Regions from separate parts of the Mesorhizobium sp. M0293 genome, predicted to be linked through region 3. Evidence: predicted binding sites of a transcription regulator. Region 3 holds the regulator's gene; each other region holds the start of a gene.
The links. The regulator PhoB, encoded in region 3, activates phosphate uptake and scavenging genes when phosphate is short. The targets are predictions, from matches to a motif close to TGTCATNNANCTGTCAT.

Region 1: a site for PhoB is predicted at 1,912-1,928, ahead of ugpB (sn-glycerol-3-phosphate ABC transporter substrate-binding protein UgpB). Genes of this name have one in related genera too.
Region 2: a site for PhoB is predicted at 2,236-2,252, ahead of NKJ06_RS27950 (YdcH family protein). Genes of this name have one in related genera too.

The regions. Positions count from the first base shown of each region.
Region 1 covers NZ_JAMYSA010000033.1:40,388-43,663, reverse strand. The annotation lists gene ugpA (sn-glycerol-3-phosphate ABC transporter permease UgpA) at 1-382, opposite strand, end outside; gene ugpB (sn-glycerol-3-phosphate ABC transporter substrate-binding protein UgpB) at 539-1,849, opposite strand; gene NKJ06_RS14820 (EAL domain-containing protein) at 2,213-3,276, shown strand, end outside.
Region 2 covers NZ_JAMYSA010000105.1:1,268-4,543, reverse strand. The annotation lists gene NKJ06_RS27960 (transglycosylase SLT domain-containing protein) at 1-397, opposite strand, end outside; gene ispG (flavodoxin-dependent (E)-4-hydroxy-3-methylbut-2-enyl-diphosphate synthase) at 403-1,653, opposite strand; gene NKJ06_RS27950 (YdcH family protein) at 1,987-2,166, opposite strand; gene NKJ06_RS27945 (YdcH family protein) at 2,407-2,610, shown strand; gene NKJ06_RS27940 (IclR family transcriptional regulator) at 2,633-3,276, opposite strand, start outside.
Region 3 covers NZ_JAMYSA010000024.1:57,076-60,351, forward strand. The annotation lists gene eglC (endo-1,3-1,4-beta-glycanase EglC) at 1-406, opposite strand, end outside; gene phoB (phosphate regulon transcriptional regulator PhoB) at 1,076-1,765, opposite strand; gene phoU (phosphate signaling complex protein PhoU) at 1,785-2,492, opposite strand; gene pstB (phosphate ABC transporter ATP-binding protein PstB) at 2,518-3,276, opposite strand, start outside.

The sequences.
Region 1 (3,276 bases), on a different contig from region 3:
CCGCGTAGGGCCAGATCAAGAGCGTGCGGTAAAGACCTTTGCCGCGCACCACCTTCTCTGCCATGACCGCAAGCAGGAGCGCCACGCACATGGCGACGATAGCGGTCGCAAGGGAAAACACCACCGTGACCTTTATCGAGTTTAGGTAGGCCGGATCGGCAAGCACTTTCCTGAAATTGGCGAACCAGACGAACCTAGTCCTTAGTCCGAACGGATCCTGCCTGAGCATGGATTGGTAGAACGCCTGACCGGCCGGCCAGTAGAAAAAAACGAGCGTGATGGCTAGTTGCGGCGCCACCAGCAGGTAGGGGAGGACCTTGTTGGGAAACACGACGCGGGGGGTCACGGAGCCACTCCGAGTTGATGAGGCGGGCGGCACCATGCGGCACCCCTCTTCGCCAAGATGGCTTTGATGAGCGTTTCGGATTCGGCATCATCGACCATTGGCGAAATCGCAAAGGACGGCACTCCCCTCGCCGAGGGGAGATGCCTGACGGGACAGGTGGGTGCGCCGTAGAGCAAGGCCTCTGCGCTCGCTCTAATTCCCCAGCGCTTCCTTGATCGCGGCGTTGCCACGCGTAACCGCATTGTCGAGCGCCTGCTGCGCGGTTTGCTGGCCGGCGAGCATCTTCTCGAACTCCTCGTTCTGGATATCGCGCACCTGCGGCAGATTCGGCAAACGCACGCCCTTCGAATTGTCGGTCGGCGCCTTACCCGTCATCTGCAGGATCGGGGTCTCGCGACCGATATTCTTGTCATAGAAACCGGATTTCTTGGTCGCTTCATAGGCCGCCAACGTTACCGGCAAATAGCCCGACTTCTGGTGCAGGTACTCCTGCACGTCGGTCTTCGACAAATAGGCGAAGAAAGCAGCCACTCCCTTGTATTCCTCGTCGGATTTGTCCGCGAAAACCCACAGGCTGGCGCCACCCGGCGTCGTGTTCTGCGGCGCGCCCTTGGCGTCGCTGTCATAGGGCAATTGGCCGATGCCGTAATTCATGCCGGACTTGACGATATCGCCGAGCCCGCCGGAGGATTCAGTCATGATCCCGCATTCGCCGGCAAGGAAGATCTGCTTGGCTTCGGAAGTGCGGCCGCCATATTTGAAGGTGCCGTCCTTGGCGAGGTCTGCGAGCGCCTGGAAATGGTTGACGAAAATCGGCGCATTGATCTTGAGCTCGACATCGCCGCCGGCCAGACCGTTCTGCTGGGTGGCCCATGACACGTCATTCCAGGCCGCGAAATTCTCCAGATGGATCCAGGTCAGCCAGGTCGAGGTATAGCCGCAGGCGGCCGCGCCGCTCGCCTTGATCTTCTTGGCATCTTCCCACACCTCATTCCAGGTCTTGGGCGGGCTGTCGACGTCGAGACCAGCCTTCTGGAAGATATCCTTGTTGTAATAAAGGATCGGCGAAGAGGAGTTGTAGGGGAAGGAGAGCATGGTGCCGTCCGGCTTCGAATAATAGCCGACTATGCCTGGCAGGTATTGGCTCTTGTCGAAGGTCATTCCGGCGCTGGTCAACACATCGGCTGCCGGCTTGATTGCGCCTTCGGCTGCCATCATCACGCCAGTGCCGACATCGAACACCTGAATAATGTCGGGCGCCTGGCCGGCGCGGTACGCGGCGATGCCGGCATTCAACGTCTCGGGATACGTGCCCTTGAACACCGGAACGAGCTCGTAGTCGCTCTGGCTGGCATTGAAATCTTTGGAGATCTTGTCGACAACTTCGGCATTGGCGCCAGTCATGGCGTGCCACCAACTGATCTGCGTGACAGCAAAAGCGGAGGTTGAGGAAAGCAGCGTAAAGGTGGCGGCAACACCGGCCGCGAAGCCGAAGGACTTCATGTTTCATCTCCCGTTTGTCATTGGCGAAAGGGGCACTCCCGCAAAGGCAATATGTGTCGCTCATGACAATCAGACAACGGTTTTGTTGCAGATCGACGAACTTCACCCCTTTGCCTCACGCAACGCTCGCTGCCGCTTGGCGGCATGGAAAGCGATACGGTTAGCCGGCTTAGCGCGACGACAAGCGCGCCAGGAACTGCCGTCAGGACTGCCAAGCTGGCTTTCGACATATCAGCCCTGATTGCAGCCGCTGCAACCCGAAGAGACACGCCAGGGTTGTGGGCGACTTTATCGATCCTTCAACGGCAAAGCGCTACTCAATTCTGCTGCCTTGTTTATTTCCGATAGATCAGGTGAAATAAGATGCTGACGGTCTACAATTGCATCGTCAACGAACACGACCTGAGACTGGTCGCACTCGCCGCGCTGATCTGCGGGATTTCCTGTTTCTCTGCTGTCAACCTGCTTCACCACATCAGCCGCTCCACAGATCGGAACCGGCTTGCCTGGTTGATGATCGCGGCGACGTCGACCGGCTTCGGCATCTGGGCTACGCATTTCATCGCCATGCTCGCGTTCACACCAGGCATACCCAGTGCCTACGATCCGGCGCTCTCCGTGCTTTCGCTCGCTGCTTCGGTCGCGCTGACGGCGACCGGCATGTGGATCGCCACCTTGCGGGACGAGTTCGATTATCATCTCGTCGGCGGCGCCGTCCTGGGCGGCGGCATCGGGGCCATGCACTACATCGGCATGGCGGCATTCGAAGTCCAGGGCCGGATCGAATGGAACCTGTTGCTCGTCGCCGTTTCCTTGCTGGCCGGCGTGACGCTTGCGGCGCTGGCGCTGCGGGTCGTGCTGCGCCGCCCCTCCTTGCGAGCGACCTCCGTCGGCGCGGTGCTGCTGACGCTGGCGATCTGCACCTTGCATTTCATCGGCATGGGTGCCGTCTCGATCTTTCCCGATTCCTCGATCGCCATATCCCAGTACACGATCGAGCCGACCTCGCAGGCTTTCGCGGCCGCGGCCGCCACGCTGGTGATCCTGGTGCTGTCGGCATCGGCGCTGTGGATCGATTTGCGCTTCCGCCGCCAGAAGCTCGAAGTCGACCGCATGCACGGCCTGGCCAACGCCGCAGTGGAGGGCCTGATCGTCTGCGACGGCAACCGCATCATCAGCGCCAATGACAGCATTGCGAGGCTGACAGGCATGGCACCCGCGACGCTGAACGGAATGCAGCTTGGCGATCTCTTCGGGGCCGATATGTCCGGCTTCGGCGAACAGCCGCACGAGGCCGAATTGAGCGGCCGCGATGGCACAGGCATTCCTGTCGAACTGATTGCCCGGAGCATCGACTACTGTGGCAAGCCTCACAATGTGGTCGCGGTCCGCGACATTCGCGAGCGCAAGAAGGCTGAACTGGAAAT
Region 2 (3,276 bases), on a different contig from region 3:
ACACCCGGCTTTCGCCGGCATTGTAGGCGGCCGCCGCCAGCCCGAGATTGCCGTAGCCGGTTTTCATTTCGGCGAGATATCTAGCCGACGCCGGGATCGCCTGGTTGATGTCGAAGGAATTGGCCAGCCCGCGCATCTTGGCGGTGCCCGGCATGAACTGGGCGATGCCTTCGGCGCCGACCGGGCTGACGGCGTTGGGATCGAACCGGCTTTCCTTCCAGATCAGCCGGGCGAAGAAATCCCTGGGCAGACCATTCTGATCGGCATGTGCCTGGATCAGGTTGCAGACCTTGTCGATCAGCCTTTGCTTGGCGGATTGCGGCGGATCTGCCTGAACCAGCGTCGACCAGCCCAGCCCGCACAACAGGATCAGCGTCGCCCAGAGGAAACGCTGCATCTGATCTACTCGGCCGCGGCTTTGCCGCGACCAAACCGTTGCTCGATATAGTCGGCGACCATTTTCTCGAAATCCGCCGCGATCGACGGCCCGCGCAGCGTCGCCGCCTTCTTGCCGTCGACGAAGACAGGCGCCGTCGGCGTCTCGCCGGTGCCGGGCAGCGAAATGCCGATGTCGGCATGCTTGGACTCGCCCGGACCGTTGACGATGCAGCCCATCACCGCGACCTTGAGGTTCTCGACGCCGGGATATTTTTCGCGCCACACCGGCATGTTCTTGCGCAGATCCGCCTGGATGTTCTGGGCGAGTTCCTGGAACACGGTGGAGGTCGTGCGACCACAGCCGGGGCAAGCCGCAACGATCGGCACGAACTGCCTGAACCCCATGGTCTGCAGCAATTCCTGCGACACCTGCACCTCCCGTGTGCGGTCGCCATTCGGCTCCGGCGTCAGCGAAATGCGAATAGTGTCGCCAATGCCTTGCTGGAGCAGGATGCCCATCGCGGCCGACGAAGCCACGATGCCTTTCGAGCCCATGCCGGCTTCGGTGAGGCCGAGATGCAGCGCATGGTCGGAGCGGGTGGCGAGTTCGGTATAGACGGCGATCAGGTCCTGCACGCCGCTGACCTTGGCCGACAGGATGATTTTCTCGCGGCCAAGGCCGATCTCTTCCGCCATCTCGGCCGACAGGATCGCCGACTGTACGATCGCCTCGCGCATCACCTCTTGCGCCGTCAGCGGAAAACCCTTGTCCTGGTTGTCGTCCATCAGCCGGGTCAAAAGCTCCTGGTCGAGCGAGCCCCAATTGACACCGATGCGCACCGGCTTGTCATACCTGATCGCCATCTCGACGATATCAGCGAACTGCCGGTCCTTCTTGTCCTTGAAGCCGACATTGCCGGGGTTAATCCGATATTTGGCCAGCGCCTCGGCGCAGGCCGGATGGTCCGCCAAAAGCTTGTGGCCGATATAGTGGAAATCGCCGACCAGCGGCACGTTGATGCCGAGACGCTGAAGCCGCTCATGAATGCGCGGCACGGCGGCCGCACTCTCGTCGCGATCGACGGTGATGCGCACGATCTCGGAGCCGGCACGGTGGAGTGCTGCAACTTGCGCAACAGTCTGGTCGATATCGGCCGTGTCGGTGTTGGTCATCGACTGCACGACAACGGGCGCGCCGCCGCCGACGACCACGCCGCCGACATCGACGCCGACCGAGGTGCGGCGGGGGAAAGGAGAGGAAAAATATCCGGTCATGCCGGCAGCCTTTTGTCTTTGGAGCGCCATGCGTCCACTTGAACGCACAAAGTGCGCTCCGGGCCGATGCGCTAAAGTCCGGGCATGAGGTGGAGGAGCAAAGATGGCTTGTCAATGGCGACAGGTCGCCACTGGCCGGAATCGGCCCGCCGCCAGGGACCAGAAACAATCGATGATCTGGCGAAATCTGGTGACAGCCGAGCGGAAATTAAAGCGGGTGGAAGTCCGGCTCAGGCTGATGGCCAGTGCTGGAAATCAAAACCCATCACGCCGGCGGCAGGTGCCGCCGGGAAAAAGAGGCCGCGGATGGTAAGCGACTATGTCAGGAGGACATCAATGCGTGGTCGGTTTCCCTCTCAGTTTTTCAATCTCGTCCTTGAGTGCCAACTTGCGTCGCTTGAGATTCACGATTTCGAGGTCATCGACCGATGGATGGTTCATCGCGTCATCGATTTCACGTTCGATGTCGCCGTGTTTCCGCTGCAACTCATCAAGATGGGATGCAAGAGACATGATTGGTTCTCCCTTTCATGGTTTCCTCGATTGCAGCCGTCATGGCGCGTCCACCGCAGGTTCGCTTCTGTGACGGCATGATGACAGTGTGTCACCTTCCGGCAGCGATGTCGAATGATCCGTGGTAGCATTCCACGACAATGTGAAATGTGATATGGGCTGCGCGCCGGTTGTAAAATCCCACCGGCCCCGCCCAATCAGGCCCATTTTTGGGCGCCGCAGACGTGCAGACGGTAGATAATGTCCGATCAGGAACAGGCTGATATCCGGCTCGAATATTCCCGGCTGAAGCAGGAGCACGCCGATTTCGATGCGGCCATCAACGCCATGATCGCCATGGCCTGCGATCCACTGCAGATTCAGCGCATGAAGAAGAAAAAGCTGTTCCTCAAGGACCGGCTGATGGCGCTGGAAGACAAGATCATTCCCGACATCATTGCCTGAAGGGCGCGTACGCTTTCGAGCGCTATCCGGCGATCGAAAGCTTCGCGGCGCGGTTGCGCAGCAGGCCGATGAGCTCACCGGTCCGCTCCTCGGACGTATCGATGGGGACCACCAGGCACATCGTCGCCTCGACCTTGCCGGGCGCTGAAAAGACCGGCGCGGCAAGGCACTTCGTATAAGCATCGACAAGGCCCGAGGTGATGCAATAGCCTGCGACTTGTGCCTTTGCGATGTCGTTGACAAAATCGTCGAGCCGCAGTTTGCGCCCGTCGGGCAGCACGAGATCGTCGTCGGACACCATGCCTTCGATCTCAGCCCTCTCCAGTCCCGCCAGAAGCAGCCGCCCCGAAGCGGTCCAGGGCAGCGGTATCTGCAAGCCCGTGGCGGAGCTGATCCGGAAAGGCCTGGTGCCAGGGCTCGCGTGGACGATCGTGTAGCGACCGCTTTGCAGCATGCACAGTTCTGAAGTCTCGCCGGTCTCGCGCGACAGGTTGTCGACCTCCTGGCGCCCTCGCCTCAGAAGGTCGTTGCCGCGCACATAGTCCATTCCATAGAGATAGAGCTTCTTGCCGAAATAGACGCGATTGCCGTCGCCTGCCATCTCCAGCAGGCCCGCATCGACCAGCGACCGCACCAACGTGTAGGTCGTCGAGCGGGGTGCATTCA
Region 3 (3,276 bases):
CGCCGTCACCACCGATCAGGACATCATTTCCCTTGCCGCCATCCAGCGTCTGATGACCCGATCCGCCCTTGATGATGTTGTCCAACGCATTTCCGAACGCATATCGATTGGCGCCGGTAACGACGAGGTTCTCGAAATTGTCGGGGAGCTTGTAGCTCATCCATGTGTCGATCGTGTCGATCCCTGCCCCGGGATCTTCAACCACCTTATTGTTGGTGGAATAGAGGTGATAGTAGTCGTCGCCGGCGCCACCGTAGATCGTGACATTGACGCCGGTGTCTCCCCAGAAGGAGTCGTTGCCGGAGGTGCCATGCAGTTCTGGCCCGGACCCGGTGGCCGAGAACCAATGAGTGGAAGCGCCGGTGTAGGGAAGGGGGATGCCTTTGGCGTTTAAGACCGTGCTCATCAGAAATCCTTCCTCATGGTGTCCGACCTGGTCAAATCATTCGGCGCAAAGTCCGGCGACCGCTTTCAAAGCAACGTTGCAAAGAACGAGATCGTTCCACGGAATCGTCATTCGATCCGAGATCGTATTGAATATTCGGAGTACACACAATGAATAAAGAGCAGAGAACCTGCTGTAGGTTGAAGTAAATTTAATAAAATTGTGTATTTATGCAAAATACACATCCTATATATAAATTAACTCAAATTAATTCTTGAGTGCGCGGCTTGTTGGTCGGAGTCTGCGGGCAAGATGGCGATGTGACCGACTAATGCGTGTCGCTGGCCGTGCTTCCTGCCGCCAGCCGGGGCACATAGAGAGTTTGGGAGATCGGAGAACGCCAGAAGCTGCCTGTCGCTTTAGCCCAAATGCGGTCATTCGAAAACTGATGGGGATGACCGCTCCTGGCGTCACGTGCTCGCTCCCCATCGATGAGACGAATGCAACATTCCAGCCTTCGCGGCCGTTGGCGACCGCCTGCTAATCGAGTTTTCCTGGTCACGATCTATCGGGACGGAACAGGCACCTAATGCATGTCGCCCAAAAGCGACCTCGGTTTTGGGAAAACGACATGCATAAAAAACAAACACCTAAAGCGCGTCGCCTGAATCCGTTCAACCGCGACGCGCTTTAGTCTTCCCTAATCGCGTAGCCTGCCCCACGAATGGTCCGGATGACATCGGGCATGCGGCCATTGTTGACCGCCTTGCGCAGTCGGCCGACATGCACGTCGACCGTGCGCTCGTCGATGTAGATCGTCTCGCCCCAGACATTGTCGAGCAGCTGGCTGCGCGAGAACACGCGGCCGGGATGGCGCATCATGAATTCGAGCAGGCGGAATTCGGTCGGTCCGAGCCGAATCTCGCTCTTCTTGCGATAGACCCGGTGCGATTCACGATCGAGCACGATGTCGCCGACCTTGAGCACGCTGGACAGCACTTCCGGCTTGGCGCGGCGCAACAGCGCCTTGACCCTGGCCATGAACTCCGGTGTCGAGAACGGCTTGACCAGATAATCGTCGGCGCCGGTCGAGAGGCCGCGCACGCGGTCGCTCTCCTCGCCGCGCGCGGTCAGCATGATGATCGGCAGCCGCTCGGTCTCGGAACGCATTCGCAGGCGCCGGCAGAGTTCGATGCCGGAAACCGCCGGCACCATCCAGTCGAGCACCAGAAGGTCGGGAACGTTCTCCTGCAGCCGGATCTCGGCCTCGTCGCCGCGCGTCACCACCTCGACCTGGTAACCTTCGGACTCCAGATTATAGCGGAGCAGCACGCCTAGCGGCTCCTCGTCCTCCACCACCATGATGCGTGGCGCGATCATCGGCTGGTCACCCCTGTCATCATGCCGCCGGCGCGGACATTGCCGTCTCGTCCTGCTTCGGACGATTGGCGGGCAGCTGCGTACCGGTCAAAACATAATAGGCATTTTCGGCGATGTTGGTCACGTGGTCGCCGATGCGCTCGAGGTTCTTGGCGCAGAACAACAGATGCGTGCACGCCGTGATGTTGCGGGGATCTTCCATCATGTAGGTCAGCAGTTCGCGGAACACCGACGTGTACTTGACATCGATGCGCTCGTCGTCGGCGCGTAGTTTTGCCAACGCCTCGGCGTCGCGGGCAGCATATTCCTCGATGACGCCCTGCACCTGGATCAACACCAGTTGCGCCATTCCATCGATCGAGTGCGAAAGGTCGCGCGGCGTAACGCTGAGGCCGACAGTGCCGACGCGCTTGGCGATGTTTTTGGCAAGGTCGCCGATGCGTTCGAGATCGCCGGCCATGCGGATCGAACCGACGACATGGCGCAGATCGTCGGCCATCGGCTGCCGCTTGGCGATCAACGTGATGGCGCGATCGTCGAGCTCGCGCTGACGCGCATCCATGATGGCGTCGTCGGAGACGACACGCTGTGCCAGCGCGTTGTCGGAATTCAAAAGCGCCTTGGTCGCACCGCCGACCATCGAGCTGGCGAGATCGCCCATGTCGCTGATGAGCCTGCTGATCTGACCGAGATCCTCGTCGAAAGAAGCGACTGTGTGTTCGCTCATGATCCTGTCCCTCGTATGCCTGAACTCAGCCGAATCGGCCGGTGATATAATCCTGCGTGCGCTTCTCGCGGGGCGACGTGAAGATCTTCTCGGTGCGGTCGAACTCGACCAGCTCGCCCAGATACATGAAGGCCGTCTGCTTCGACACGCGCGCCGCCTGCTGCATGTTGTGGGTGACGATGACGATCGTGTAGTCGGCTTGCAACTCGTCGATCAGCTCCTCGATCTTGGCGGTCGACAGCGGATCGAGCGCCGAGGCCGGCTCGTCGAGCAGGATGACTTCCGGCTTCACCGCCACGGTACGGGCGATGCAGAGCCGCTGCTGCTGGCCGCCGGAGAGGCTGAGGCCGCTGGCGTTGAGCTTGTCCTTGACCTCGGTCCAGAGTGCTGCCCGCTTCAGCGCCTGCTCGACGCGACCGTCCATCTCGGACTTGCTGAGCTTCTCATAGAGCCTGACGCCGAAAGCGATGTTTTCATAGATCGACATCGGAAATGGTGTCGGTTTCTGGAACACCATGCCGATCTTGGTCCGCAAAAGGTTGAGATCCTGCGAGCGGTCGAGAACGTTCTGGCCGTCGAGCAGCACCTGACCTTCGGCGGTCTGCTTGGGATAGAGCTCGTAGATGCGGTTGAAGACGCGCAGCAGCGTCGACTTCCCGCAGCCCGAAGGCCCGATGAAAGCGGTGACGCTGCGCTCCGGCAAGGACAGCGTGATGTCCTTCAGCGCCTTCGACTGGCCGTAGTAGAAGTTGAGGTTCTTGACCTCGATCTTGGCCTTGGCGGT